Regions from separate parts of the Cellulomonas sp. ICMP 17802 genome, predicted to be linked through region 1. Evidence: predicted binding sites of a transcription regulator. Region 1 holds the regulator's gene; each other region holds the start of a gene.
The links. Region 1 encodes LexA, which represses DNA repair genes until DNA is damaged. Its sites were predicted from a motif close to TCGAACANNTGTTCGA; they were not measured.
Positions count from the first base shown of each region.

Region 2: AB5970_RS02445 (HNH endonuclease signature motif containing protein) is a predicted target of LexA. The motif match lies at 4,905-4,920, and genes of this name have one in related genera.
Region 3: AB5970_RS13185 (DUF222 domain-containing protein) is a predicted target of LexA. The motif match lies at 4,016-4,031, and genes of this name have one in related genera.
Region 4: AB5970_RS10535 (HNH endonuclease signature motif containing protein) is a predicted target of LexA. The motif match lies at 4,822-4,837, and genes of this name have one in related genera.

Region 1 covers NZ_JBGFQZ010000030.1:31,031-38,319, forward strand. Annotated here, with positions in the region: gene AB5970_RS16480 (aldo/keto reductase) at 1-156, shown strand, start outside; gene AB5970_RS16485 (S9 family peptidase) at 158-2,146, opposite strand; gene nrdR (transcriptional regulator NrdR) at 2,190-2,726, opposite strand; gene AB5970_RS16495 (LysM peptidoglycan-binding domain-containing protein) at 2,940-3,374, opposite strand; gene lexA (transcriptional repressor LexA) at 3,694-4,446, shown strand; gene AB5970_RS16505 (L-lactate dehydrogenase) at 4,513-5,511, opposite strand; gene AB5970_RS16510 (ATP-dependent DNA helicase) at 5,521-7,289, opposite strand, start outside.
Region 2 covers NZ_JBGFQZ010000001.1:493,616-500,904, reverse strand. Annotated here, with positions in the region: gene AB5970_RS02470 (hypothetical protein) at 1-383, shown strand, start outside; gene AB5970_RS02465 (DoxX family membrane protein) at 388-954, opposite strand; gene AB5970_RS02460 (5'-3' exonuclease) at 1,136-2,086, opposite strand; gene AB5970_RS02455 (hypothetical protein) at 2,348-3,736, opposite strand; gene AB5970_RS02450 (RNA polymerase sigma factor) at 3,990-4,667, opposite strand; gene AB5970_RS02445 (HNH endonuclease signature motif containing protein) at 5,012-6,583, shown strand; gene AB5970_RS02440 (chromosome partitioning protein) at 6,742-7,289, opposite strand, start outside.
Region 3 covers NZ_JBGFQZ010000017.1:35,086-42,374, reverse strand. Annotated here, with positions in the region: gene AB5970_RS13200 (alpha-amylase family glycosyl hydrolase) at 1-1,260, opposite strand, end outside; gene AB5970_RS13195 (YnfA family protein) at 1,501-1,842, shown strand; gene AB5970_RS13190 (MmcQ/YjbR family DNA-binding protein) at 1,847-2,197, opposite strand; gene AB5970_RS13185 (DUF222 domain-containing protein) at 2,434-3,771, opposite strand; gene AB5970_RS13180 (hypothetical protein) at 4,114-4,395, shown strand; gene AB5970_RS13175 (M15 family metallopeptidase) at 4,414-5,154, shown strand; gene AB5970_RS13170 (iron chaperone) at 5,164-5,541, opposite strand; gene AB5970_RS13165 (nitroreductase family deazaflavin-dependent oxidoreductase) at 5,531-5,941, opposite strand; gene AB5970_RS13160 (adhesin) at 6,093-6,368, shown strand; gene AB5970_RS13155 (ScyD/ScyE family protein) at 6,527-7,289, shown strand, end outside.
Region 4 covers NZ_JBGFQZ010000010.1:83,969-91,257, forward strand. Annotated here, with positions in the region: gene AB5970_RS10520 (glycoside hydrolase family 6 protein) at 1-903, shown strand, start outside; gene AB5970_RS10525 (PP2C family protein-serine/threonine phosphatase) at 1,041-2,174, opposite strand; gene AB5970_RS10530 (alpha/beta fold hydrolase) at 2,155-2,967, opposite strand; gene AB5970_RS10535 (HNH endonuclease signature motif containing protein) at 3,260-4,789, opposite strand; gene AB5970_RS10540 (flotillin family protein) at 4,949-6,361, opposite strand; gene AB5970_RS10545 (hypothetical protein) at 6,371-6,883, opposite strand; gene AB5970_RS10550 (glycoside hydrolase family 16 protein) at 7,049-7,289, opposite strand, start outside.

The DNA of each region.
Region 1 (7,289 bases):
TCGGTGCTGGTCGGTGCGCGGACCACCGACCAGCTCGACGAGAACCTCGCCGCCGTCGCGCTGCCCCCGCTCACCGACGACGAGGTCGCGACGATCGAGCCGCACGCCGTCGACGCCGGGATCAACCTGTGGGGCGTGCGCTCGAGCGACCGGTAGGTCAGCCGCCCACGGGCAGGTGCGTGGACCACCACCGCAGCACGTGCTCGAACCGGGCGCGGCGGTGCTTCGGGTTGCCGGACCGGGACAGCTCGTGACCCTCGCCCGGGAACAGCAGCAGCTCGGCCTCGACCCCCCGCCGCTTGAGCTCGACGAACCACCGCTGGCCCTGCTCCACCGGGCAGCGCCAGTCCTGCTCGGAGTGGATCACGAGGGTCGGCGTGCGGACCGCCCCGACGTGGGCCATGGGCGACTGGGCGGCGACCGCGACCGCGCCCTGCTCGTCCGCGGCGTCGCCCAGGTAGGCGGTGCCGAAGAACCAGCCGATGTCGCTGGACCCCACGAAGCTCACCGGGTCGAGGAAGCCGCGCTCGACGATCGCCGCGGCGAACCGGTCCGTCCGCGTGGTCAGCCACGCGGTCAGGTAGCCGCCGTACGAGCCGCCCATCACCCCGACGCGCTCGCCGTCCAGCGCCGGGTCCTGCAGCGCGGCGGACAGCAGGGCCAGCACGTCGTCGGTGTCGACCGTGCCGAACCCGCCCTGGATGGCCAGCCCGTGCGCCCGCCCGTAGCCGGAGGACCCGCGCGGGTTGCCGAAGACCACCGCGTACCCGGCCTCGGCCAGCACCTGCACCTCGTCGAACAGTCCGTGCGTGTACTGCGCGAACGGGCCGCCGTGGATCATGAGGATCGTCGGGTGGGGGCCGGCGCCGAACCGCTCCGGGTCCGGCGTGACCACCCAGCCGTGCACCTCGTAGCCGTCGGGCGCGGTGGCCAGCAGCTCGGCCGGGACGCGCACGCGGCCGGTCTCGCGCAGCGGGCCCGACAGGTCGGTGCGCGCCTCGACGGCCCCCGTGCCCAGGTCGACCGCGAGGACCTCGCCCGACGACGTGGGAGACCCGGCGGTCACGACGACCCGCCCGGGAGCCGCCGCCGCGCCCGAGACCACGGACGTGCCGCCGACCAGCGTGGTCGCCGTGCCGTCGTCGTGGAGCCGGACCAGGTGCTGGGCACCCCGCCGCTCCACGCCGACCACCGGGTCGCCGTGCACCTCGACCAGGACGCCGGTCAGCTGGTCGTCGTCCAGGTCGGTGAGCCGCTCGGGGGTGGCACCCTCGACGCCCAGCGGGAGGCGGAACAGCCCCACCTGCGCGGCGACGAAGTCGCGGCCGGTCGACCCCAGGTCGCCGGCGAGCAGCCACAGCGTGCTCCCGTCCGCCGACGGCAGGACCGCCTCGACGCCGAGCGTGCTGCCGGCGTCGGCGTCGGTGAGGGCCACCGGCGCCGCGGGGTCGCCGTCCGGAGCGGCGGCGACCAGCACCGCGTCGCTGCGCAGGTCGTCCTCGCGCGACGCGTGCCGGGAGGAGACGCCGACGAGGGCCTCGCCCGACGGCAGCCACCGCGCACCCGCCACGCCGACCGGCCCGGCGGTCAGCGCCACCGGCTCGGGGACCGACGCCGGCCGCTCGCCATCGGTGGGCACGTCGACGACGAACACGTGCTGCGGCCGGTCCCGCACGAACCCGATGCCGTCCGCGCGGTACTTCAGCTCCGTGATGTGCCGCGGGTCCTCCGACCCGGGCTTGCCGTCCGCGTCGTACCGGCCCGGCTCGGGCACCCGGGCCGTGTAGGCGATCCGGGTGCCGTCCGGCGAGAACCGCGGCTCCGCGGCGCCCAGCGGCGCGTCGGTCAGCCGGAACGGCTCGCCCCCGGCGGACTCGACGACGTGGACCTGCGGCTTGCCCTCGGGCTCCGACCGCAGGAACGCCACCCACCGACCGTCCGGCGACACGTCCGGCGCGGTGTCGAGGTGGCCCCGGGTCAGCGGCCGGGGCGGCTGGTCGCCGACGAGGTCGACGGACCAGAGGTGGCCCGTGTACTCGTCGCCCGTGAGGTCGGGGCGGACGACCGAGACGATGGCGCGGCTGCCGTCGGGCAGGACGGCGGGCGCGCCGGGGACGTGGAGGAGCTCGAGGTCGGTAGGAAGCACCCGACGAACCTACGTGCTGTCGCCGCGCGACGCCCAACCCGTATCAGCTGGTGCGAGCGCCCTCGTCGGCGGGCTCCGCGACTGCCTCGGCGCCCTCGTGGGCGGCGCCGTCGTCGTCGGCGTCGCCGTCGTCCTCGCGCTCCGCCCGCAGGACCGTGATCGCCGCCTCGAAGTCCTCGAGCGAGTCGAAGGCCTGGTAGACGCTGGCGAAGCGCAGGTAGGCGACCTCGTCGAGCTCGCGCAGGGGCCCCAGGATGGCGAGGCCGATCTCGTAGGCGTCGATCTCCGCCGAGCCCGCGCCGCGCAGCGTCTCCTCGACCTTCTGCGCCAGGAGCGCGAGGTCGTCCTCGCTGACCGGCCGTCCCTGGCACGCCTTGCGCACGCCGCCCGCGATCTTCTCGCGGCTGAACGGCTCGGTGGCACCGGAGCGCTTGACGACCGAGAGGCTCGCGGTCTCCACCGTGGTGAAGCGCCGGTTGCAGTGCGGGCACTGGCGGCGACGCCGGATGGTCGACCCGTCGTCCGAGGTGCGCGAGTCCACGACCCGCGAGTCCGGGTGACGGCAGAACGGACAGTGCACCGTGATCCCCTTCGAGCTGGCGCGCCGGGCCGGGACGTCGACCCGCGGCGGTGGCGTCTCGAGAACGCCTCCGTGACGCTAGGCCACGCCCCCCAGCGGTGCAAGGCCCCTCGCCGTGGGCGAACGACCAGCCCGAACCTCGCACGACGGGCCGCCCGGCCAACACCACCGCGAGCCGTGCTCACCCGCGGTCGGGGTCCACCCTCGCCGGCACTACCCGGCCGGCACCACGATGACCTGCCCGGCCATCAGGCCGGAGTCGGGGAGCTCGTTCAGGCGCACGAGGTCGAACACCACGTCCCGGACGTCGTCGGACGGCCCGGCGACGGTCTCCGCGATCTGCCACATCGTCTCCCCCGGCTGGACCACGTGCCGCACGACCTCCTGCGCACCGGCCGGGCCGTCGGCGGCGGCGCGGCTGCCGAGCAGCGTGACGAGCGCGACGAGGCTCGCGGCGAGGACCCAGAGCACGACGCGACCCCGGGTGGTGAGCCGCAGGTGCGCGCTCGCCGCCGGACGCGCCTCGGCCCGGCGGTCGGCGACCGACCCCGCGCCGACCGCGCGCAGGCCCTCAGCTCGGCGGCCCACCGTCCGGGCGCTCGAGGTCGAGATCCTCGGCATCGCCGGTCCCATCACCATCGCGCTCATCACGTCTCTCGTTCCTGCTCGGCCCGGTGGCCCGGGGTGGTGCTGATCGTCGAACGCCTGTTCGTCGAACGTCTGTACGATGTCTACCAGCATCCACCGACACTGTCGAGACACGATCGAACAGATGTTTGATCTTCGGTCCCGACATCCCTAGGCTGGCGATGCAGGCAAAGCGCACCACGAGCCACTGACACGACCGCGGGCAGCACCCGTCGGCGCAGGTCAGGGGCCTGTGGGACGGGGAGCTCGAGCAGCAGAGCAGCAGCAGTGCCGTGGCGGATCAGGCCGAGAGGCGGCCGCCGGACCGAGGAGGAGCGCAGTGACGGACTCACGGGACACGTCCCAGCCCGAGAAGGACCTGGCGACGGTCCACGCGCTGCCGGACGGCGCGCCGGGCCCGGACGGCCTCACGGCGCGCCAGCGGCTCGTGCTCGACACCATCCGGTCGTCCGTCGAGTCCCGCGGCTACCCGCCGAGCATGCGCGAGATCGGCGAGGCCGTCGGCCTCACCAGCCCGTCGAGCGTCAAGCACCAGCTCACCGCGCTCGAGCGCAAGGGCTACCTGCGGCGCGACCCCAACCGCCCGCGGGCCATCGAGGTCGTGCACGCGGACGACTCGCGCGGCGTGGGCACCTGGACCGCCCCGGACGGCAGCCGGTCGAGCTTCCCCGACCAGGCGGACGGCGAGCGCATGCCGGCGCCGTCGTACGTGCCGGTCGTCGGCAGGATCGCGGCGGGCGGGCCGATCCTCGCGGAGCAGGTGGTCGAGGACGTGTTCCCGCTCCCCCGCCAGCTCGTGGGCGACGGCGACCTCTTCCTGCTCAAGGTCAGCGGCGACTCCATGATCGACGCGGCGATCTGCGACGGCGACTGGGTCGTGGTCCGTCGCCAGCCGGTGGCGGAGAACGGCGAGATCGTGGCGGCCATGATCGACGGCGAGGCGACGGTCAAGACGCTCAAGCGCATCGACGGCCACGTGTGGCTGATGCCGCACAACCCGGCGTACTCGCCCATCCCCGGCGACGAGTCCACGGTCCTCGGCCGCGTCGTCAGCGTGCTGCGCAGCCTCTGACGCCTGCGGACGCACCGCGGGGGACGCCGGACGGCACCGGACACGGTGCCGTCCGGCGCGCCGGGCTCAGAACCCGAACTGCCGCGCCACCGAGCGCACGGCGTCCGCGGAGCTCCGCAGGCCGGCCAGCTCGTCGTCCGAGAGGGGCACGGGCAGCCGCTTGCCGACGCCGAGCGCCCCGACGATCGCCGGGACGGAGAGGCAGACGTCGCTGATCCCGTAGTAGTCGTCCAGCAGCGACGAGACGGGCAGCACCCGGCCCTCGTCCTTGAGCACGGCCTCGATGATGCGGGAACCCGCCAGGGCCACCGCGTAGTTGGTCGCCCCCTTGCCCTCGATGATCCGGTACGCGGAGCCGACCACCTCGGCGGCGATGTGCTCGCGCACCTCGGGGGTGAACGACGAGCCGCCCGGGCCGGTCCACTCGAGCAGCGGGACCGAGCCGATGCTCGCGGAGCCCCACAGCGGCAGCTCGGTGTCGCCGTGCTCCCCCGCGATGTACGCGTGCACGTTCTGCACCGCGACACCCGTGTGCTGCGCGATGAGGTACCGCAGGCGCGACGAGTCGAGCACCGTGCCGGACCCGAACAGCTGGGTGGGCGGCAGGCCCGAGATCTGCAGGGCGGCGTAGGTGACGACGTCGACCGGGTTGGTCACCATGACGTACACCGCGTCGGGCGCGACGTCGACGAGCGCCGGGAGCACCTTGCGGACCAGGCCGATCGTGGCCTCCGCGAGGTCGAGCCGGGACTGCCCGGGCTTCTGCTTGGCGCCCGCCGTGAACATCACGATGTCCGCGTCGGCGCACACGGCGATGTCGTCGGACCCCACCACCTGGGCCATGGGCATGAACTGGATGCCGTGCCCGAGGTCGAGCGCCTCGGCCTCGACCTTGGCGGCGTTGATGTCGAACAGCGCCACCGAGCGCGCCGCCCCCCGCATGAGCGCGGCGTAGGCCATGGTCGACCCGACGGCCCCGGCACCCACGATCGCGAGCTTCGACGTGCGACGGGCGGTCCGCGACGGGGCCAGGCCCACGTCCTCCATGTCCAGGCTCTCGGTCATTCCTGGAGGCTATCCGGCCGCAGCGAGCCGCCGCAGCGCCGAGACGGCGACGGCGCGGTCGGTGGTGCGCCAGAAGTCGGGCAGCGACCGCGTGAGGAAGCTGCCGTAGCCGGCGGTCGCGAGCCGGGGGTCGAGCACCGCGACGACGCCCCGGTCCTCGCTGGTCCGGATCAGGCGGCCGGCGCCCTGGGCCAGCAGCAGGGCGGCGTGCGTGGCGGAGACCGCGAGGAAGCCGTTGCCGCCGGCCGCCTCGATCGCGTCCGACCGCGCGGAGCTGACGGGGTCGTCGGGCCGCGGGAACGGGATGCGGTCGATGAGCACCAGCCGGCAGGTCGCACCCGGCACGTCGACGCCCTGCCAGAGCGACAGGGTGCCGAAGAGGCACGTGGGCTCGTCGGCGATGAACTGCGAGACCAGCGTGGGCAGCTGGTCGTCGCCCTGCACCAGGATCGGCACGTCGAGCCGCTCGCGCATGGCGGCCGCGGCGGCGTTGGCGGCACGCCGCGACGAGAACAGCCCGAGCGTGCGCCCGCCCGCGGCGGTGACCAGCTCGGCGATCTCGTCGAGCTGCGCGTCGGTCGCGGGCTCGCGGCCGGGCTTGGGCAGGTGCCGCGCCAGGTAGAGGATCCCCTGCCTGGGGTAGTCGAAGGGGCTGCCGACGTCGAGCCCGTGCCACGGCTGACCGCTGGGGGCCGGCGTCTGCTCCCCGCCCAGCGAGGTCGGTCCCACGGGCTCCGCGTCCGGGCGCACCTCGAGGCCGACCGCGCGCGCGATCGGGTCGAACGAGCCGCCCAGCTCGAGCGTGGCCGATGTGAGCACGCCGGACCGACCCGACAGCAGGTGGGTGCGGATGAGCCCGTTGACGGCCAGCGGGGCCGCGTACAGGCGCGTGAGCATGCCGCCGCGGCGGTCTTCGCTGCGCGAGCACCACAGGACCGTGTGCCGGTTGTCGTCGGGGTCGGCGGCCATCCGGTCGGCCACCTCGTGCAGCGCGAGCATGGTCGCCTGCGCCATCTTGCGACCGCCCTCGGGCGGCGCGTTCGGCCCGGTCTCGGGCTTGAGCACGCTGAGCAGCGCGCGCGAGGCGTCCCGCACGCTCGCCACCGCGTCGCGGGCGGCGGGCGGCAGGCCGTCGCGGAACCGGGCCTCGGGCAGCCCCACCAGCACGGTCGCCAGCGCCTGGCTGGCCGAGTCGAGGTCCGTGGTCGGGATGCCGCCGTGCCGCCGGGCCAGCCGGGCGGCGTGCTCGATGGTGGCGACCGACAGCTCGGACGTGGCCTGCGCCGTCACGCGGTCGGTCAGCTCGTGCGCCTCGTCGACCACCAGCACCTGGTGCTCGGGCAGGACCCCGGGCGACCCCGACGCGGCGATACCGAGCATCGCGTGGTTGGTCACCACGACGTCCGCCTCGCGCGACGCGGCCTTCGCCTTCTCGGGGAAGCACTCGGCGAGCATCGGACACTTGCCGCCCAGGCACTCCAGCGACGTGACGGAGACCTGCCGCCAGGCGCGGTCGGTGACGCCGGGCACCAGGTCGTCGCGGTCTCCGGTGTCCGTCTCGTCGGCCCACTCCCGCAGCCGCAGCACCTGCTCGCCCAGGCTCTCGGACGGTCCGGTCGCCCCCGTCCGGGCCGGCGCCGGGTGCTCGGCCGCGCCCGCGTGCTCGCCCAGGTCGAACAGCGTCCCCGCGTCGTCCTCCGGGTAGCCGCCGGCGACCTTGTGCACGCAGAGGTAGTTGTGCCAGCCCTTGAGCAGCGCGATCGAGGGCGTCCGCGGCA
Region 2 (7,289 bases), on a different contig from region 1:
TCGTCTGGGCCCGGGGCGGCCCGATGGTCGCGGACCCCGCGATCGGGGCATCGAGCCTGCTGCCGGCGTTCGCGGCGGAGCAGACGTCCGTGGACCGCGTGCCTGCCGACGACCTCGCCGGACTGGGCGTCGACCCGCACACCACCCGGTTCCTCACCGAGACGTCGACCGGTCGCCACTACGCGGCCGTCGGGGTCTCCGGCAAGCTCTGCGTGGTGACGATCCAGTCGGGCGAGCTGCCCCAGGTGAGCTGCACGGCGCCGTCGTCGACCGCCCGGATCGCCGTCGACGACACGCTGTTCGTCGTGGCGTCGTCGGGGCCCGCCCCGGCCGCCGCGGACGGCTGGCGCGAGGCGGGCCCCGACGTGTTCGTGAACGACTGACCGCTCACTCCTGCGGCAGGCGCAGGCGCGCACCCAGCGCCGCGGCGCCGATGACGGCACCCGCGCACGCGAGCACGATGTCCTTCACCACGTACTGACCCGTCAGGGTCGGTCCGCCGGCGGGGAACAGCTCGCCGTAGAACAGCACGATCGGCGACATGATGCCGACCAGCGCCCCGGCCAGGAGCACCAGGCCGGTCCGCAGGAACAGGCCCGTGACCAGCGTGAGCCCGATGACGGTCTCCATGGTCGCGGTGAGCAGCAGCGCCGCGGTCGGGCCCACGTGGCCCAGGGTGAGCGCGCCGATGGTGCGCTCGGCCAGCTCGGCCGCCGGGCTCATGCCGGGGAAGAACTTCAGCACCCCGAAGCCGAGGAACACGAGCCCGAGGCTGATCCGCAGCGCCGTGATGGAGTGCCGGGTCAGCACGGTGGCGAGGCCGGCGACCGAGCGGTCGATGACCGACGTGGCGGCGGCTGCGGGCCGGGCGAGCGTGTTGCTCGGGACGGGGGCCGACGTCCGGGCCGCGGGGTGCTTCTTCGCCGTGGACGTCAGGGTGGGGACGGAGGACATGGACGTGCCTTTCCGATCGAGACCCCTGGTCGGGGTGCGGGTGCCGGTGATCTCCGGTGGGACGTGGCTACCGGTCGGTAACGCACGTCCCAGCAGGAGGACGTCCGTCCATGTCTGATACGTCCGATTTCCTGGCTTCACCCGCTCCGGGCTGCGTCACATCCCGTGACACAGGCCGGTCTCAGCCCAGCGCGAGCGCGTCCACCACCCGCTTGACGCTCGACGAGAGGCCCCACCGCTCCGCCAGCGCGACCAGCGCCTCGGCGTCCGCGACGACGTGCGGCAGCCGGTCGTCGACGTCCCCCACGGGCGCGTCGGGAGCGACCCGGACCACCGCCGGGGCGACCTCGAGGTAGGCCGCCGCCTCGACCAGGCGGCGCCTCTGCGTCGCCGACAGCCCGGGGTCGCCCGCGTCCCGCGCGGCGAGGATGCCGGGAAGCGAGCCGTAGCGGTGGATGAGCTGCGCGGCCGTCTTCTCCCCGATCCCCGGCACGCCGGGCAGCCCGTCGCTCGGGTCCCCGCGCAGCACGGCCATGTCGGCGTACGCCTGGCCCGACGGCACCCCGTACTTCTCCTGCAGCAGCGCCTGGTCGACGGCCATCAGGTCGCGGATGCCGCGGATCGTGTACAGCACCCGCACGGGGACGCTGTCGTCGACCAGCTGGAACAGGTCCCGGTCGCCGGTGATGACGTCCACCGCGGCGCGCTCGTCGCGAGCCACCTCGCGCGCGACGAAGGTGCCGATGACGTCGTCCGCCTCGTACCCGGGGACGCCCACCCGCGCGATGCCGAGCGCCCTCAGCACGTCGACGATGACCGGCACCTGCGGGGACAGGGTGTCGGGCACCTCCTCGATGCCCGTGGTGCCGGGCACCTCGACCGCGACCCGGTGGGCCTTGTACGACGGGATGGCGTCCACCCGGAACTGCGGCCGCCAGTCGTCGTCCCAGCACATGACCAGCCGCGTGGGCCGGTGGGTCGTGACCAGCGTGGCGATCATGTCGAGCAGCCCGCGCACCGCGTTGACCGGCGTCCCGTCCGGCGCCTTCACGGAGTCGGGGACCCCGAAGTACGCGCGGAAGTACAGCGACGCGGTGTCCAGCAGGAGCAGCTTCTCGGTGCGGTCGGCCATGGGGGCGAGTCTGGCAGGAACCACCGACCGCGAGCATGTCGTCGGCGGCCCCACCAGCGCCGATGGCGCGGCTGATCGCATGGTCGCGGGGCTCGCGTTCTCGCGAGCACGTCGTTGACGGGCCCACGAGCGCCGATGACGGCGCTGATCACATGGTCGCGGGCTCGCGCTGGTCGGTCCTGCGATGCGGCATGACGAAGGCCGGTCGGCGTCCCTCCGACGCCGGCCGGCCTTCGTGCTCTCTCCGCGGGACCTCCGGGGTCAGCCCGCTGCGGAGAAGTCCAGCTGGTCGTCGACGACCGCGATGACGCTCCACGTCATGCCGTCGGCGTCGGCGAGCTCGTACGTCGGCACCAGCACCGAGGCCCCCGTCGGCAGCGTGGTGAGCGCGACGCCGAGGCGGGACGAGACCAGCGTGACGTGCTGCACGGGCCACGCCAGCGGGCTCCCCGCGGTCGGCGTCGCCGGGACGGTCGGCTCGTCGGACGGGGCGATCGCCGCGGAGTCGTCGGCCACCTTCATGCCCTCGGACGCGAGCGGCATCACGCCGCCACCGCCCGAGATGCCGAACCGCGGGTCGCCCAGCCGGGCCACGGCCTCCGTCGGGCTGACGACGTCGTACGCGCCCAGGTCGACGATCGGCGCGAGCGGGGCGTACAGCGACTGGACCCCGTCGGCGACGATCGTGACGCTCGCGGTGACGCCGGTCTGCTGGCCGTCGACCACCTGGGTGGCGGTGACGTTGGTGACCTGCGGGCTGCCCGGGTCGGTCGTCGCCGCGAGCTGGTAGCCCGAGGTGTCGATGCCCAGGGACTTCAGCACGTCGGCGGCCTGCGCGACCGCCGCGTCCCCCGTCGGGGCCGCACCGGCCGTGGTGCACTCCGGCGTGCCGGCCGGCTCGGGCACCGCGACGCCGCCGCCGGCCGAGTCCGTCCCGGGCGCCTGGATGGAGTCCTCCGCCGAGCGCGAGCAGTTCCACGGGTCCCGCGTCGGGTCGTAGTACGAGAGGCTCGCCAGGCCGTCCGGCGACAGCGACACCGACGGACCGGTGCCGTCCGTCGCGCCCACCGACCACGAGCCGTACTCCTGCCGCGGCTGCCCGGTCACTCCGAGAGCGGTGGCGGCGGCGACGAGCGTCTCCTGCGAGAACGTGCCCGCGGCGTCGAAGCCGTAGGCCTTGCCCGACCCGCCCTCGGTGGACAGCCCGCTGGCCGTGAACACCGTGCGCCCGCCGTACCAGGGGTACATGAGCTTGGACTGGTCGGAGGCCACACCCCCGCCGGCCGCCATCGACGCCGACTCCGGCGCCGCGGCGTCCCGTCCGCCGCCGCTGTTGGCGAGCGACATCGCCGGGGAGGCCGTGACCGTCTCCGGGGCGTTGTTGAGCCCGTACGCGTAGCTGCCCCCGCCGATCACCGCGACGCCCGCGACCGCCGCGGCGATCTGCAGCCAGCGCGGGGCGCGGCGGTTGCGACGGGCGGCGAGCTCGTCGGTCGGACCGCCCAGCTCGACGCCCGTCCGCTCCGTGATCGCCGCCGTGAGGCGGGCCAGGTCCGGCTCGCTGCCCGCCGCCGGGTCCGCGGCCTGGAGCCGGGCGAACGCGACGTCGTCGGTGCCTTCTGGCTGCTCGTGCTCGGTGCTGTCGTTCACGGTCCTGCCTCCTGGGTCGGGGGGTGCGGTGCTCTCTACCCCACTTGTGTGCCGACCCGGGCCGGGCTTGCAGGCGGCGGCCGGCGGGCTTCCGCTGCCTGCGGGCGCGGCCGCGTCTTGCGGGCGCTGCCGCTCTGGCCCCGACCGTGTCTTTGCGGCGCTGCCGCTCAGGCCCGTCTTTGCGGCGCTGCCGCTCAGGCCCGTCTTTGCGGCGCTGCCGCTCAGGCCCGACCGCGTCTTGCAGAGCTGCCGCTCAGGCTTCCGCTGCGGCCCAGGCGTCGCGCAGGCGCGCACGGGCGCGGCTCAGCGCGGCGTCGGCTCCCCCGCGACCGATCCCGAGCACCTCCGCGAGCGCGTCGCCCGTCAGGCCCTCCCACGCGTTGAGCAGCAGGATCTGCCGGTCCCGGGCGCCGAGTCCGCCGAGCACCTCCCGCACCCGCTCGTCCTGCACCGCGCGCGTCGCGGGATCGTCGGCGTCGATCTCGTCAGGGAGGTCGCCCACCGGCACCGGGCGACCCTTGCGACGGTGGTTCGCGACGACGAAGCCGGCCGTCCGGTACAGCCACGGCAGCTCGGCGCCGTGCGGCACGTCCTCGCGCCGGCGCCACGCCACCGCGAGCACGTCCGCCGTGAGGTCCTCGGCCTCGTCCCGCCCGGCCCGGCGGACGACGAAGCGGTGCACCGCCGACGCGTGCGCGCGGACCACGGCCTCGAACCAGACGGCGTCGTGGGTGGCGTCCGGGACGGCCCCGTGGGACGCGACCGTGATCGGGACTGCCTCGGCTGTCGTGTCGGTGGGCGCCGCGGCGGCCGGGGTGGCACCGGCCGTCGCATCGGCGACGCCATCCGCGTCGACGGTCTCCTCCGGCCGGTCGTCGAGCGGCGGGTCGTCCGGCTCGAGGTCCGGCGTACTCGGTGTCCGCGACGGCACGGTGCTCCCAGGTGGTCGTTGTCGGTCGGGCGAAGGCCTACACCTGCACTCTGTCGCGTGGACTCCGGTTCTTGCACCACCGGGTGCGGAGTTTCGTGCGGCTGGGGATTCTTGCCCCTTCTCGGTCTCGTGCGTTCTCGACCGTCCGGCGCCGAGCCGCCCACAGCCCCCACGTTGTCGTCGCTGTCCACAACCTTTCCCGTACGCCACCTGACGCGTCCGCGGCGGACGGTAGATTCGTACGTATGTTCGATTCGTCCGTTTCACCACCACCCCCGGGCTCGTGGTCGTCGGGTGCCGCTATCTGCCCGGACCGCGCCGCCGCCCCGGCCGAGCACTCGTCGGTGACTGACCCGGCGACCTCGGAGATCCTCGGCGACGATCCCTGGTTCGCACTGTCGAAGTCCCTGGCGGTCCTCGACGGCGATCGGTGGATCGACGAGGCGGACGTCGTCGAGCACCCCGACGACCACCTGAGGCGACCGGCGTTCGGTCCTACGGACGTGGCGCTCACCCCAGCAGGGCCGGAGCTCGCGATCGTCCTCGAGTCGATCGACCGGGACACGCTCTCGGACGAGGAGCTGGCGGAGGTCGTCGCCGCGTGGCAGCGGCTGGCGTCGTGGGTGTTCCTCGGAAGCGCGCGCGCCGCCGCATCGCTGGCCGGGCGGGCGTCGATGAATCCCTCGTGGCCGTACCAGGCCACCAGGACGGACCTGTCGTGCACGGCGGGCGACGAGATCGCGATGCGGCTCGCCTGGTCGCGACGAGCGGGCGCCCAGCTCGTGCGCAACGGCCGGGCCCTGACCGGCGCGATGCTCGCGACGGCGGACGCGCTGGCGGCCGGCGAGATCGATACCCCCAAGGCCCTCGTGCTCATCGACCGGCTCTGGAACGCCGCGCCCGACCTCGCGGACGCCGTGCAGGCGGAGGTGCTGCCGCGCGCTGAGGTACGCACCCCGAGCCAGCTCGCCACCGACGTCGAGCGGGCGCTGGTCACCCTCTCCCCCGCCGATGCGGACGTCCGCCACCGCGTCGCCCGCGCGGCCCGTCGCGTCGACCGCCCCCGACGACTGCCCGACGGCATGGCGGGGCTGTGGGCGGTGCTGCCCGCGGAGTCGGCGGTCGAGATCGATGCCGTCCTCGAGGCCACAGCCCGCACCGCACGCGCGGCCGCCGACCCGCGCACCCTCGACCAGCTCCGCGCCGACACCCTCGTGGACATCCTGACCGGCCGCACCGGCTGCCGTGTCGAGGCCGCACCGCACCCGGACAGCCGCTCTGCCGCCATCGATGACGACGAGAGCGACGCCGACACCGCCGACGCAGCACCTACCGGGGTCCGGGTACGACGACCGAGGATCCAGGTGAACGTGACGGTCGCCCTGTCGACGCTGCTCGCTCTCGACGAGGAGCCGGCCGAGCTCGACGGCTACGGGCCGCTGCAGGCCACACAGGCCCGAGCGCTGGCGCTCGGCGGTGTCTGGCGGCGGCTGGTGACCGACCCGACCAGCGGCGCCGTCCTCGACGTGGGCCGGACCCGGTACCGACCGCCCGCGGACCTCGCCGACCACGTCCGGCACCGCGACAAGCGATGCGTCCGCCCGCACTGCTCCGCGACCGCCGAGCAGTGCGACCTCGACCACACGATCGAGTTCCACGGAAGCGGGGGCGAAGGCACCACCTCCGCGGGGAACCTCGGACCGGTGTGCCCACGCGACCACCGACTCAAGACAGATGGCGGCCATCGACTGTCCCAGCCCAGCCCGGGTCGGTTCGAGTGGATCACGCCCGCCGGCTTGCGCTACCTCGTCGTGCCCGGCGCCGACGGCTCGGTGGAACGAGTCGACCGCCAGCCACGACGGCGAGCGGTCGTCCTCCCGGCCACCGCGAAGGATCCGGGACCACCGCCGTTCTAGCCGCGCGACGCCGGCAGCTGCCGGATCGCGGGAGAGTCAGTCGCGACCCGGGAGGTCGCCACGCCTCGCAGCAGCCGGTCGCCGGTCGGCCCTTGTCAGCGGTCGCCTGCCGCCGATGAACGGCGAACCGTCGACGGACCCCCGCGTCCCGGAAGGCGTCAGAGGCCGTCCGCGACCACGGCGGTGACTCGGAGCCAGGCGTCGCGGGTCGTGGTGCTGAGCGCCTCGTAGTCGATCGGCCCACCGGCGACGAGCGCCTTGTCGTGGGGCACCTCGAGGACGGCGCGGGTGAGGGCGCCGAAGTGGCTCTTGAGCCGGCGCTGCAGGTCCTTGTCGACCTTCGGTTCCGGGGCCGAGAGCACGGTCACGGCTCGCCGGACGGCCTCGTCGTGACCCGTCGCCCGCAGGGCGTCGAGCGCCCAGGCGGCCGACTGCGCGGTGTCCTCCCGCACGGTCGAGACGACGACGATCTGGTCGGCGGCGCCGACCGCCGCCTGCCAGTTCGAGGCACGCATGTTGTTGCCCGTGTCGATCACGAGCACCCGGTAGAACCGCGACAGCACCTGGTGCAGCGACGAGAACGAGGCTGCGTCGACGGACGAGGCCGAGGCGGAGTTCTCGTCGGAGGCCAGCACGTCGAACTGCTCGCTCGGCTGGGTGCGGACGAACCCGTCGAGGTCGCCGATCCGGACGGTCCCGCCGGAAC
Region 3 (7,289 bases), on a different contig from region 1:
GTGCGGCGCGACGTCGTCGCGACCCCGGGTGTCGTCGTCGGCCGCGAGCACCTCTCCGGCCGGTCGGGCGAGCGGCTCGTCGGCCAGGTTGAGCGCGACCAGCAGGGCGTCGTCGCCGTCCCGGACCTCGTACACGAACGTCGTGTTGGTGAGCTCGACCTGGCGCGTGCGCGCGCGGTGCAGCCACGGGTGCCGACGGCGGAGCCCGATGAGGTCCTGGTAGAGCCGCAGCACCGGGCTGTCCGAGAGGCCCGGGCCGTCGGCGGAGAGCTCGGGCCGCACGGCGTCGTCGCCGCCCTCGCGCTCCTCCTTCACGCCCGTGAGGCCCAGCTCGTCGCCCGCGTAGACCGTGGGCGTGCCGCCGACCGTGCACAGCACGACGACCGCGTGCGCCCGGTGGCGGGCGTCCTCGATCGTGCTCGCGATGCGGGTGGTGTCGTGGTTGCCGACGAATGTCTGGGGCGCGAAGGTCTCGAGGAACTCGTCGTGCCGCGTGAGCGACCAGGCCAGCTCCCACAGGTTGGCGTCGTGGATCGAGCTCCAGACGGCCTTCCACAGCTCGTACTGCGTGAGGGAGTCGACGGTCGACTCCTGCACGAACGCCGGGTAGTCGCCGTGGATGACCTCCGCGACGAACCACGCGTCGGGGTGCTCGGCGCGCACCCGCGGGAGCACCTGCGCCCAGAAGCTCGTCGGCACCGCGTAGGCCGCGTCCAGCCGCCAGCCGTCCGCGCCGCGGGCCAGCCAGTGGGTCATCACGCGGACCACGTAGTCGACGACCGACGGGTGCTCGTGGTCGAGCGTGACCAGCGCGTCGTGGCCCTCGAAGCCGACGAACCCGCCGTCGGCGTCGCGGAGCAGCCAGACCTCGTCGTCGGACCGGCCCTCGAGCGCGTCCACCGTGCGGCGCGCGATCGCCGAGTCGCGCCCGACGTGGTTGAACACCCCGTCGAGCAGCACCTTCAGGCCCCGGCTGTGCGCCTGCGCGACGAGCTCGTCGAAGTCGCTCCCGTCGCCCAGGCGCGGGTCGATGCGCAGGTGGTCCACGGTGTCGTAGCCGTGGGTGGTGGATGCGAACACCGGTCCGAGCAGGATCCCCGAGGCGCCGAGCGCCACCACGTGGTCCAGCCACGCGACCAGCCGGAGCAGCCGGTGCTCCTCGGGACCCGGCGGCGGCCCGGGGTACGCGCCGACCGCGCCGAGCGGGTACACGTGCCACCAGATCGCGTGCCGGACCCAGTCCGGCTCGGTCGTCGCCATGGTCCGACCCTAGGCCCGGCGGTCCGGCGCGTGAGACGACGGCCGGTGGGCGCGGCCGCGGTTCCCGGACGTCGGGGTGGTGGAGCTCGACGCGTTCTCTCCGTGGGGCGGTCTAGGGGTCGCCGGTTCGCTTTGCGCTCCTCAGGCGCATCCCGTAGCCGGTGCCCGGGTAGGTTCGGCACACCCCGACCTGGCTCTCGCCTTGCCTCGCGACCAGCCCTCGACCTGCCTGGAGGACCCGTGACCGTGACCAGGTCGATCGTGCTGTTCGTCGCCGCGGCGCTCCTCGAGATCGGTGGCGCGTGGCTCATCTGGCAGGGCGTGCGCGAGCACCGCGGCTGGGCCTGGATCGGTGCAGGCGTCGTCGCCCTGGGTCTGTACGGGTTCGTCGCCACCCTGCAGCCCGACGCGCACTTCGGTCGCATCCTCGCCGCCTACGGCGGGGTCTTCGTCGTCGGGTCTCTGGCGTGGGGCATGGTGGCCGACGACTTCAAGCCCGACCGGTGGGACGTCACCGGCGCGCTCGTCTGCCTGCTCGGTGTCGCGCTGATCATGTACGGACCGCGTCCGGACGCCACCTGACGGATCAGCTGTCGTGCGTCGGCCCCAGCTGCGGGTACCGGCGACGCAGCACGGGCGGAGCCGCCCACCACCAGGACTCCGCGAGGTGCGCGCGCAGGGTGACGTCGTCCGCGGCCTCGAGCGTGATGAGGACCAGGTTCGTGCCGGCGTGGTGGTCGGTCGTCGAGTAGAGGTCCGGCTCCTGCTCCACGAGCGCCAGCCGCTCCCCGTCGTCCTCGACCCGGACAGTGAGCCGGTCGTCGTCCCACATCCGCGCGACCAGGTTGCGGTGGAACCACGCCGGCCGCCCCCAGCTCTGTCGCTCCGACACCTCGGGCAGCGCGAGCGCCGACCGCCGAGCATCGTCCTCGTCCATCGCCCCATCCTGGTGGTAGCCACCGACAGCCGCGGTCGATCCCGAAGCCGTCGACAGCCGCCGGTCGATCCTGAAGCCGTCGACCGCCTGCGCGCGAGCGATGGTGCGGGAGCGCGCGGTGGCGGTCGGCGGACGCGTCGATGCCGGCGGTCGGCTCAGAGGTGTGCTGCGGGTGATCGGCTCAGGGGTGTGCTGCGCCTGGCCAACCTGTGGCTGACCGATGCAGGTGGCGGGTGTCAGAAGGGTGGGTTGCCGGGGTGGGGTGGGGGTGGTCGGTGGTGGAGGGCGTGGTCGGGGACCAGGACGGGGGTGGGGTGGCGGGCGTAGGTCAGGCCGTGTCGGTCGGTCCAGGTGGAGACCCCGGTGGTCGGGTTGTAGGTGACCTGCCACCAGCGTTTCGTCTTGGCTTGGTGGTGGTGCTTGCACAGGGCGTGCAGGTTCGCCGCGCACGTCTGAGGCTCGAGGCCCTGCTCGTGGTCTGACCGGTGGTGGTCATAGGGGGTGCGGTGGTCGATTTCGCAGCGGGTGGCGGGTTGGCGGCAGCCGGGGAAGGTGCAGGTCACGTCGCGGGCTTGCACAGTGCGGGTCAGGTCGGCGCCGGGTCGGTAGGTGTGGGTGTCCACGGCGCAGGCTTGTCCGGTGGGGTCGGTCAGGATGCGCCGCCAGGTGGCGTCCTGGGCCAGCTCGCGGGCGACCTGGGCCGGGATCGGCCCGTAGGAGCCCAGGAACCCGGGGTGGTCGTCCAGCCCGGCCAGGGTGGACGCGGCGACGGTGACCTGCAGCGCGGCCCGTTGCCCGTGCTTGCGGGGTAGCGGGGTGCCGTCCGGGGTGGTCTGCCGGTCGAGGATGGCGGTGAAGATGTCCGCGAACGCGTCCGCCCGCCGCTGGTCCACCGTGCGGGTGTCGCCGTCCACCCGGGCGTTGCCGGCCAGGGCGTCGATCGCGGTGAACGCCGCGGTGGCCTCCGCGGCCGGGAGGTAGGCGATCAGCCGGGCCATCGCGTCGGGGGCCGGGTCCAGGACCACCCCGCGCCGGTCGCGGGCGGCCAGCCGCTGCTTCTCGGCGGTGTCCGGGTCGGCGGCCAGGACCATGGCGCGCACGTGCCGGGCCAGCTGCGGGGCGGTCAGGTCCCCGGCACGCTGCACGGCGTCGTCGATCACCGCGTCCCGCACCGCGCTGCCCAGGGTGGTGCCGGCCTGGGCCTCGGTCAGGATCACGTCGATCTTGCGCGCCTCGATGCCACCGGCCGCCCACGCGTCGGCCAGCACCGGGTGGCTGGCGGTGGTGTCGGCGCGCAGCACGAGGTCCTGGGCCAGGCGCCGGGTGCACACCAGGGCGCACGCCACCTCATCGGCCACCCGCACCAACGGATCCATCGCCGTGCGCGCCACCAGTTCGCGCACCCACCCCGCCTGGGCCGCCTGGGCCATCGCGATCACCTGCCGCCACGCCGCGACCCCATTCACCAGGGCCGCCCCGGACACCTCCGCCACCGGCATCGAGACCAGCATCGCCACCAGGGCGGCCAGGTCCACCGGCAGCGGGAACTCCTCCACCGCCGCCAGGTCCACCACCGCAGCACCGGGCACCGGCTCGGGCGCCGCACCCGGACGCGCACCCCGACCCGAATCCGCCCACACCAGCGCGGGCGAAGGGACCGGTGAACCCGTCGACCAGCCCGAAGCGGAGGGAGGCGTCAGCGAGTCGACCGCGCCCGCGGACACGGCACGGGTCGCGTCCACGGCGAGGTCATCGACAAACGGACGCTCGAGCACCGCCGTCACCGCGACCACCTCCGCTCACCACCCGACCCTGCTATCGAACAAGTGTACGACTGACCACTGACATTCACCCCTGACCAGGACGAACACCCCGCGCGCAGGCAAGGCAACCGGAGCCGTTCGTACACTAGTTCGATGGTCCGCGACATCGACTGGTCGAAGTGGCAGCGCACGCCACGCGGCTGGGTGCGGGTGCCGCCGCCGGGCTGCCCGGCGGGCCACCGCTGGACCACGAGCGGGCCGGGTCGCCCGTCGGAGCGGTTCGTCACGTGCGGGTGCACGGTGGACCGGCACCACACGCTCTGGGTGTGCCCGACGTGCGGCATGCACTGCGCGGAGGGCTGCACCGATCCGGCGATGTGGGCGGGCACGACGGTGTCGTCGGGAATCGTCGGCAACCGCCGCGGGGTGGTGTGACCGCGGGATAGTGGCGGGGTGGGACGAGCCGTCGTGGCGATGGTCGCCGTCGTCGTGGCCCTGGCGGGCTGCGCGTCGTCGGCACCCAGCCGCGCGTCCGCACCGAGCAGCACGCCGTCCAGCGCGCCCGCACCAGTCACTGCACCGCCGGTGCCGGCCGCGGACGAGCCGCCGGTGGTCGCGCTGGCCCCGGCGTTCACGTCCACGATCTCGCCGATCACCCTCGAGCTGGCCGACCGGATGAGGGCCTCGTGGCGACCCGGCTGCCCGGTGCCGCTCGAGGACCTCCGGTACGTCACCGTCACCTACCGCGACTTCGCCGGCGCCGCGGTGCAGGGCGAGCTCGTGGTCCACGCGGACGCCGCCGAGGACGTCGTGACCGTCTTCCACGCCCTCTTCGACGCGAGCTACCCGGTCCGCTCGCTGCGGCTCGTCGACGACTTCGGCGCGAGCGACGACGCGTCGATGGCCGCGGACAACACGTCGGCCTTCAACTGCCGGGCCATCACCGGCGGCACGGGCTGGTCGGAGCACGCGTACGGCCGGGCGATCGACCTCAACCCGGTCGAGAACCCGTACGTCCTGGGCGGGTCGGTCGCACCGGACGCGGGCCGGGAGTTCGCCGACCGGCCGGACGCCCCGGGCGTGATCCACGCCGACGACGAGGTCGTGCGCGCGTTCGCGAGCGTGGGCTGGCAGTGGGGCGGCGACTGGGCCTCCCCGACCGACTACCAGCACTTCTCGCCGTCGGGCCGCTGACGGCGGACGTCAGTGGTCGAGCCGGGCGTCGACCTCGGCCATCCGGCGGGTCGCGACGAGCCGCACGGTCGCCTCGGACAGCGGCGTCGCGGCGTCGAAGTGCAGCGTCGCGCCCGACAGGCGCCCCTCGGTGAGGGTCCCGGCCAGCGACCGCGCCAGCGGCGGGCTCATGAGGTGCAGGCTGCAGTGCTCCTTCGCGACGGAGAGGGCCACCAGGCCGGCGCCGCGGTACCTGATCGTCGGCACCTGGTAGGAGATCACCTGCTCCGCATCGGGCACGACGGCCACCAGCCGGTCGCGCACCACGCGCAGCGCGGCGCCCTGGTCGGGTGGGACGAGGTCGAGGTACTCCTCGACGCTCGCCGCGGGATATCCCTCACGCACCATGTCTCCTCCTGTCGGGCAGCGGCGTCGCGACGAGCTCGACGAACTGGTCGACCCGCAGCAGGCCCAGGCCCCATCGGATCACGGTCGGCATCAGCCGCGCCCCGACCTCGCCGTGCAGCCGCAGCGGGTGGGACAGCGCCAGCACCCGTCCCCGGCGGACCAGGCGCGTGTCGCCGCCGGCCTCGAGGTTGCGCAGCCACTGCACGTCCGGCCCGTAGGTCAGGGCGATGACGACGCCCCGGCGCGAGGGGAACGCGAACACGGGCGTGCGGAACCGGTGACCGGTGCGGCGTCCGGTGTGGTGCAGCGTCGCGAGCGGGGGGACGCGGTCGGAGACCGTCCCCAGGACCGGGTTGGTCACCCGGCGGTTGACCCGCGTGACCCACAGCGGGATCGGCATGGTCCCGACGCTAGCGCCGCGAGGCGCGCAGGCTAAGGGGTCTCGCCCAGCGGACCCCGAGTTGCGACACCCGCCCGTCCGTGGACACGGTAGAGGCGTCCGACGAGCCGCCCGCACGGGTGGCGCCCCCGGCAACGGAAGGAGAGCCGTCGTGCTCACCCTGACCGACAGTGCCCGCACCGCCGTCCACACGCTCACCGAGAAGGCCGGTCTGCCCGACGACACCGGCGGTCTGCGCATCGCCCAGCAGGAGGCCGGCGGCTACGAGCTCGCCCTCGTGCCCGAGCCGATGCCCGGCGACGACGTGGTGACGGACGGGTCGACCCGCGTGTACGTCGACCCGGAGGCCTCGGTGACCCTGGCCGACCAGCGCCTCGACGTCGAGCCCGCCTCGACGGGCTCGGCGTTCACGCTCAGCCCGCAGTAGACCCGGGACGCACGGCGGGGAGCCTCCCCTTCGGCTCCCCGCCGTCGCCGTGCCGGGACATGGACAGCCGACTCACAGCGGGGACATAGTGGACCGACGTCCGATTCGGGGCGAATGTCCCGCGAGATCCGGGCGTGTTTCTTCGACGAGGAGGAAGCATGAGGGTCACCAGGTCCATCGCCGTCGCATCGCTCGCGGCCGCAGGTCTGCTCGTCGCCGCGCTGCCGGCGTCCGCCACCGACACAGGCGGGTTCGGTCATCGCGACGCGACGACGCAGGGGCTGGCTCGCGGCTGGCACCCCGGCCACGGCCACGGCCCGAAGCCGCCGACGGCGGGGGATCCGACGACGGTCGCGGAGCACCTCGCCGGACCTCTGACGTTCGCGGTCGACGAGCGCGGCGCCCTCGTGGTGGGCCAGGCGTTCAGCGGGTCCGTCGTGCGCATCCCGCCGGGCCAGGCGCCCGAGGAGCTGTCCTCGTCCCCGGGCGTGGACGTGGCGGCCGTGTCCACGCTGTTCGGCTCGGTGACCTGGGCGGAGCGCGTGGGGGACCAGACGCAGGTCTCGTCGTCGGTGCTCAAGCGTCGCTCGCCCGACGGCCAGGTCCGCGTGCTGGCCGACCTGCTGGCCTACGAGCAGGGCGCCAACCCCGACGGCGGCGTCTCCTACTCCTTCCGCGACCTCGACGCCTCGTGCGCGGCCGGCCTGCCGCCGATGTTCGCGCCATACACGGGCGCGGTCGACAGCCACGGGTACGGCTCGCTCAGCCTGCCCGGCGTCACGTACGTCGCCGACGCCGGCGCCAACGCCGTCCTCAAGGTGGACCGCTGGGGTCACGTGAGCACCGTCGCGGTGATCCCCGCGGCGTCGTTCGAGGTCACGGCCGACATCGCCGGGGCCTTCGGGCTGCCCGCCTGCGTGG
Region 4 (7,289 bases), on a different contig from region 1:
GGCGGCGCGGCCGAAACGGCGTCGTACCTCGCATGGATCGACGCGTTCGCCGCGGGCGTCGGCGGCGGGCAGGCGATCGTGCTGCTCGAGCCCGACGGGCTCGGCATCATCCCCTGGTACACCTCGATCAACGGCGCGCAGGAGTGGTGCCAGCCCGCCGAGCTGGACCCCGCGACCGCCGCGTCCGACCGCTTCACGCAGGTCAACGGCGCCGTCGACCGGCTCACCGCGCTGCCGAACGCCTCGGTGTACCTGGACGGCACGCACTCGGGCTGGCTCGGGGTCGGGGACATCGCCGACCGGCTGCACAAGGCCGGGGTGGAGAAGGCTGACGGGTTCTTCCTCAACGTGTCCAACTACGAGACGTCCGAGCGCCAGGTGAAGTTCGCCTCCTGGATCTCGCAGTGCCTCTGGTACGGCACCAACACCGCCGAGGGCGGCTGGCGCGTCGGTCACTTCGACTACTGCGCCTCGCAGTACTACCCGGCCAACCCCGCCGACTTCTCCACGTGGGGACTGACGGACCAGTGGTACGTGGACAACGTCACCAACGCCGCGAACCCGCCCAGCGGGCCGGACGTGCTGGCTCACGCGGTCGTCGACACCAGCCGCAACGGCCAGGGTCCGTGGACGGCCCCCGCCGGCAGCCCCGCCGGTGACCCGCAGGTCTGGTGCAACCCGCCCGGGCGCGGGCTCGGCCTCAAGCCCACCCTGACCACCGGCAGCCCGTACGTCGACGCCTACCTCTGGGTGAAGATCCCGGGCGAGTCCGACGGCCAGTGCACCCGGTGGGACCCGGCAGGCGGCATCGACCCAGTCCGCGGCTACGCCGACCCCGCCGCGGGCGACTGGTTCCCGGAGATGGCGCTCGAGCTCGTCCACAACGCGAACCCGGCGCTGTAGCCGGTCCGACGTCGGCCGGGGCGAGGGTGGCTACTCGTCCCGGCCGGCGCCGCAGCGCGCCTGGCCAGAACCCGCCGCAGGCGACGGCGCCTACCGGTCCAGCCTTGGTGCCCGACCCCCGGTCGCCGCGACGGCGCCTACCGGTCCCGGTCCGGGCCCCACCACTTCATGACGAGCGCGCACACGTCGTCGCGCTCGTCACCGGCGTGGTCGAGCAGCTGCGTGACCAGCGTCCTCACCGACCCCGAGGGCCCGAGGATGGCGGCGCCGGCGTCGGCAAGGACCTCGAGACCGGCCATCAGCGGTCGGTTGCGCCGCTCCACCAGTCCATCCGTGTAGAGCATCAGCAGGTCCTCCGGGCCGAGGGTGACCTCCGCCTCGACGCGGCCCGAGCCGAAGCCGAGCGGCGTGGACCGCCCCTCCCAGAGGAACTCGTGCGCGCCGGTGGCCGGGAACCGGAGCGGCGGCAGGTGCCCGGCGCACGCGTACCGGACACGGCCGGTGTCCAGCGCCACCTCGGCGTACGCGATCGTCGCCATGAAGCCCACGGCGGTGCGCTCGACGAAGCGGTCGACCCGCTCGAGCAGGGCCGCCGGCCCGACCCCCGGACCCGCGACGGCGCGGACCGCGCTGCGCAGCTGGCCCATCGCGGTCGCGGCGTGCAGCCCGCGGCCGACCACGTCGCCGACCACCAGGGCCAGCACGTCGTCGTCCACGAGGAACGCGTCGTACCAGTCGCCGCCGACCTCGAGCGCCTGGACGCCGGGCCGGTACTCCGTGACCACCCGGAAGCGGTCGTCGGTGGGCAGGTTGGTGGTGAGGAGCGCGAGCTGCAGCTCGTGCGCGACCGAGGCCTTCTGCGCGGCGCTGGTGTCCGCCGCGGCCCGCGCGGCCAGCAGCTCGCGCTCGTACCGGGACCGCTCCGTGGCGCGCGAGAGGGCAACGTCCACCACCGCGGCGCCGTCGTCGAAGCTGCGCGCGCGGGCCGACAGCAGGACCGGGAGCCGGCCGTCCGGCCCGCGCAGCTCGACGGCGACCTCGTCGATCCGGCCCTGCATGTGCAGCAGCGGGGACAGGTGCGTCTCCCAGTAGATGCGCCCGCCCACCGAGAGCAGCTCGCTCAGGCGCGTCCCGCCGAGCACGTCCTGCGGCGCGCGGCCGACCCACTCGAGGAACATCCGGTTGGCGTCGAGGATCGTCCCGTCGGCCGCGAGCTGCAGGAGCGCGACCGGTGCGACGTCCCAGGCGTGGCTACGACCGGGCGTCGGCATGGGCCAGGTAGTCCGTGATGGCGCCGATCACCTGGTTGGGCGCGCTCAGGTTGGGGCAGTGCCCGACGGCGTCGAGGAGCACGAGCTCGCTGCCGGCCAGGTGGTCGTGCACGTACTGCCCGACCTCGGGCGGCGCGATGACGTCCTCGCGGCACTGCAGCACGAGAGCCGGCGTGCGCACCGACGCGAGATCCGCACGGTTGTCCGACAGGAACGTGGTCCGCGCGAACCTCTTGGCGATCGCCGGGTCCGTGCGGCAGAACGAGTTGGTCAGCTCGTCGCCGAGCTCGGGCCGGTCGGCATTGCCCATGATGACCGGGGCGATGAACGCCGACCAGCCGAGGTAGTTGTCGTCCATGGTCTCGAGCAGCTCGTCGATCTCCACCGCGCTGAACCCGCCGCGGTAGCCGGCGTCGTCCACGTAGCGCGGGCTCGGACCCACGAGCACCAGGCGGTCGAACAGCTCCGGCCGCCGGGCCGCCGCCAGGGCGCCGATCATCCCGCTCACCGAGTGGCCGACGAACACCACCGGACCGAGGTCGAGCTCCTCCAGCAGCTGCACGACGTCGTCGGCGTAGCCGACGAGCGAGGCGTACCGCTCCGGGTCATACGCCGTCAGGTCCGAGCCGCCCGCGCCGACGTGGTCGAACAGGACCACCCGGTGCGACGCCTCGAACGCGGGCGCCACGAAACGCCACATGGTCTGGTCGCAGCCGAAGCCGTGCGCGAACACCATCGGCGGAGCGCCGACGACCCCCGAGAGCACGACATTGTTCCTGGTGAGCACGGTCATGGGTCGAGGGTAGGTGCTCGCGCGCGACGAGCGCGGTTAGCCAGCACGACGCAGGCGCACGCCGCCGGTCGGCACGGTCGACTCGGTCGGCACGGTCGACTCGGTCGGCACGGTCGGCCAGGTCGGCACGGTCGGCTGGGTCGGCACGGTCGGCCAGGTCGGCACGGTCGGCCAGGTCGGCACGGTCGGCTAGGTCGGCACGGTCGGCTAGGTCGGCACGGACGGCTCGGTCGGCACGGACGGCTCGGTCGACGCCAGGGCCGGAACCCCGGCGAACGGGGTCGTCACCCCGTCAGAACGGTGGGTCGCCTCGGTCGCGGGGAGCCGGCGGAGGAGGTTCCGGTCGACGCGCGCCCACCGGGGCCGCCGAGAGGACGGGCTGCGGGCGCCGGACGTGCGTGATGCCCAGAGGGCTGGTCCAGGTGGACTCGCCGGTGGCCCGGTCGTAGGTCACCTTCCACCGACCCTCGGTCTTCGCCTGGTGGTGATGCCTGCACAGGCAGTGGAGGTTCGCCTCGCAGGTCTGCACGTCGCCCGGTCGGCCGTGGTCGTACGGCTCCCGGTGGTCCAGGTCGCAGCGGACGGCCGGCTGGCGGCACCCCGGGAACGTGCACGTCTGGTCGCGCGCCTGGACCAGCCGGGTGAGGTCAGCGCCGGGCCGGTAGGCGACCGAACCGACCTCGCACACCTGGCCCGCCGGGTCGGTCAGCACCCGGCGCCACGTGCCGTCCTGCGCGAGCTCGCGCGCCATCGACGCGGGGATCGGCCCGAAGGATCCGAGGTACGCCGGGGCCTCGTCGAGGCCGAGCAGCGTGGTCGCCGCGACGGTGAGCTGGACGGCGACCCGCTGGCCGCCGCGGGTGGGCAGCGGCGTCCCGTCGGGCGTCGTCTGACGCTCCAGGATCCCGACGAAGATGTCCGCGAACGCGTCCGCCCGGCGCTGGTCCGCGGTGCGCGGGTCGCCGTCGACCCGGGTGGTGCCGGCGAGGGCGTCCACGGTCGTGAACACCGCCAGCGCCTGGTCGGCCGGCAGGTACGCCCCGATCCACGCCATCGCGTCACGCGCCGGGGTGAGCTCCACGCGCCGATCGGCTCGCTCCCTGGCCGCGCGACGCTGGGCGGCGGCTGCATCCGCCCCGATCACGGCAGCCCGCACGTGCCGGGCGAGCTGAGGGGCCGTGAGCTCGCCGGCCGCGTCCAGGGCATCCGCGACGACGTCCGAGGCCCGGTCGGCCACCGCCACCTCGTCCAGGATGATGTCGATCTTGCGGGAGCCGATCAGCCCGGCGGACCACGCGTCGGAGAGCGGCGGGTGCTCGGCCGCCTGCACCGCGCGCACGACCATCCGCTCTGCCGCCTGGCGGGTGCACACCAGCGCGGACGCCAGCTCGTCGCCGGCGTCCCTGAGCGCGTTCGCGCCCATCTGCGTCGCGAGCTCACGCACGAGCTCCGCCTGGGCGGCCTGCGCCGCGCAGATCGCCTGCTCCCACCCCATGATCGCGTTGACCAGGTGCGCACCCCGCAGGTCGGCCGGTTCGACCGACTCGAGGATCCCGGCGAGTGCCGCGACCGGGAGTCGGTGATTCAGCACCGGGAAGTCCGGGAGCATCGGGACCGTGGCGTCGCCGAGCCCGTCCGAGAACGGGACCAGGACCCGCACGCTGAAGTCCGGCAGCGGATCGGGCACGTAGGGCTCCGGCACGTCCGGGCAGACGACCTCCGCCACCGGCTCCCACGGCTCGGCGGTGTCGATCCACTCCGGCCAGGGGCTGTCGACGAGGTCGTCGACCGGGACGACACCGGACTCGAGGATCGCCGTCACCGCTGCCCTCCCTCGTCGCGCACCCGCTCCGTTCGCACAAATGTACGAAGAGGGTCCGACATCGCCGCCGGCGAGCAATGCAGTCGTGGACGGCGATCCTCGGCGCGTGGGCTGTGGGCGGCTCGACGTCCAGGCCGACGGGCGGGCGGCCCGATCCGCTCAGACCGCCGTCGTCGGAACCCCGTTGCTCGCCTTCGCCGGCACCACGACCGTCGACGAGTCGGTGAGCTGCCCGATGATCTGCGTGAGGTCGAGCCCGGTGGTCGACTTGATCAGCTCCTGCAGCTGCAGGAAGTTGCCCGCGACGGCCTTGGGCAGCGCAGACGCGCCGTCGGTCGAGACGACCGTCAGGTTGTCGATGTTCCCCATCGGCGCGGCGAGCTGCTTGGCGATCTCGGGGAGGGTGTCGAGCAGCCGGTCGAACACGGCGGCCTGGTTGAACTCCTTGTACGCCTCGGCCCGCTGCTGGAGCGCCTCGGCCTCGGCCTTGCCGCGCGCCAGGACGGCGGCGGCCTCGGCCTCGCCCTCGAGCTTGGTGGCCGACGCCTGCGCGGACCGCAGCGCCAGCTCACCGGCACCGCGCAGCTCGTTCTCCGCCTTCGCCGCCTCGGCCGCCTTGACCGCGGTGATGCGCTGGGCCTCGGCCTGCTGCTCGAGCCGGTAGCGCTCGGCGTCGGCGGGGCGCCGGACCGTGGTGTCGAGCTGGCGCTCGGTCAGGGCCGCCTGCCGCTGGGCGACGAGCTCCTCCTGCGCGAGGATCTCCTGCTGCCGGGCCGCCGCCTCGAGCGGGCCCGCGGACGCGGAGAGGGCCTTCGCGCGATCCGTCTCCGCGAGGATCTCGGCCTGGCGCAGGTCGAGCGCGCGCTGGTAGTTGGCCACCTGCGTCTCGGAGTCGATCCGCTTCTCCTCCGACAACCGGCGGGCCTCCGCCTCCGCGATCTCGGCCTCCCGGCGGATCGCGGCGGCGGACGCGCGGCCCATGTCGAGGATGTAGGTGCCGCCGCCGTGGTCGGTGACCTCCTGGATGGTGAACGCGTCGAGGCTCAGCCCCTGCGCGCTGAGCGACCCGGTCACGGACTCGAGCACCTGCTGCGAGAACGACTCGCGGTCGCGGATCACCTGCTCGACGGTGAGGTTGCCGACGATCGCGCGCAGCGCGCCCGAGAGCTGGTTCGTGGTGAAGCTGTCGATCTCCTCCTGCTGGCTGCCGAACCGCTGCGCGGCCGCCCGGATGGAGACGTCCTCGTTGTGCACCTTGACGATGGCCACGCCGGACACGTTCAGCGCGATGCCCTGCGACGACGGCGCGCCGTTGACCTCGACCGTGATGCGACGCGACGACATGTCGAGCACGGACAGCTGCTGCACGAACGGCAGCACGAACACGCCGCCACCCGTCACCACCTTCTGGCCCGACAGGTCACCCGACGTCTTGCCCTTGCGGCCCGTGACGATGAACGCCTCGTTGGGCTTGGCCACGCGGTACCGCTTCGCGATCGCGATGCCGACCACGAGGACGACGAGGACCAGACCGGCCACGGCGAGGACGGGCAACCAGCTGTCAGGCAGCACGACGAGCTCCTAGAGGGTGTGGGACGGGGACGAGCTGACCTTGACGACGCCCGGCCCGAGGTTGGCGACGACGGTGACGCCGGACCCGGTGGGCACGGGCTCGTCGGCGCGGGCCGCCAGCGCGGTGCTCTGGCCCGCGACCACCAGCGAGATCTGGCCGAGGCCGTCGGCCGGGATCGACGTGGTCACGGTGGCCGCCTGGCCGACGTAGTCGCTGCTGGTGATCTGGTGGGCCGTCGGCCCGTGCGTCAGGGCGCGGGTGGCCACGCCCGCGCCCGCACCGACCACCGCCCCGGCCACGACTCCCGCGAGCGCGGCGACGAACGCGCTGACGTCCGTCGTCGACAGCAGCAGCCCGCCGACCAGGCCGAACGTGGCCAGGAACGAGAGCACCACGGTCGAAGAGAGGTAGCCGCCGGTGAAGTCGAGGCTGTCGAGGGCCGGGTCGAGGAAGTCGCCGACCGTCACGGTCAGGACCAGGAGCACCAGGGCGACGCCGGCGATCACCCAGAAGATCAGCACGCGTCGGAGTCCTCACGGTCGGCGGGGAAGGCGGAAAGGGCAGAGCGCAGACAGCGCATCGGAGCAGGTGGAGGCTCGGTTATACCGTGCGACGGACTACCCGCGGGCGTGATTCGAGTGCCTGTGCGCGACGAGTCACGGGAACCATCCGAACGGCGGCAGCGCTCAGCCGCAGGCGTACCCGCGCAGGCTGTCGACGACGAGCTCGGGCACGGCGTCGGCGTCGTCACCCACCGATCGCTCGGGGAAGTCGAACACGGCGAGCATGAGCTGCATGGGGTAGGTCGGGGGTCGCGCGCAGGTCCGCGCCACGACGCCGTCGACCAGCAGCTGGGCCCGATCCACGGTCCAGTCGACCGTGTACGTGTGGAACTGGGCCGGATCGATCGGCAGCCGCACCGCGGCC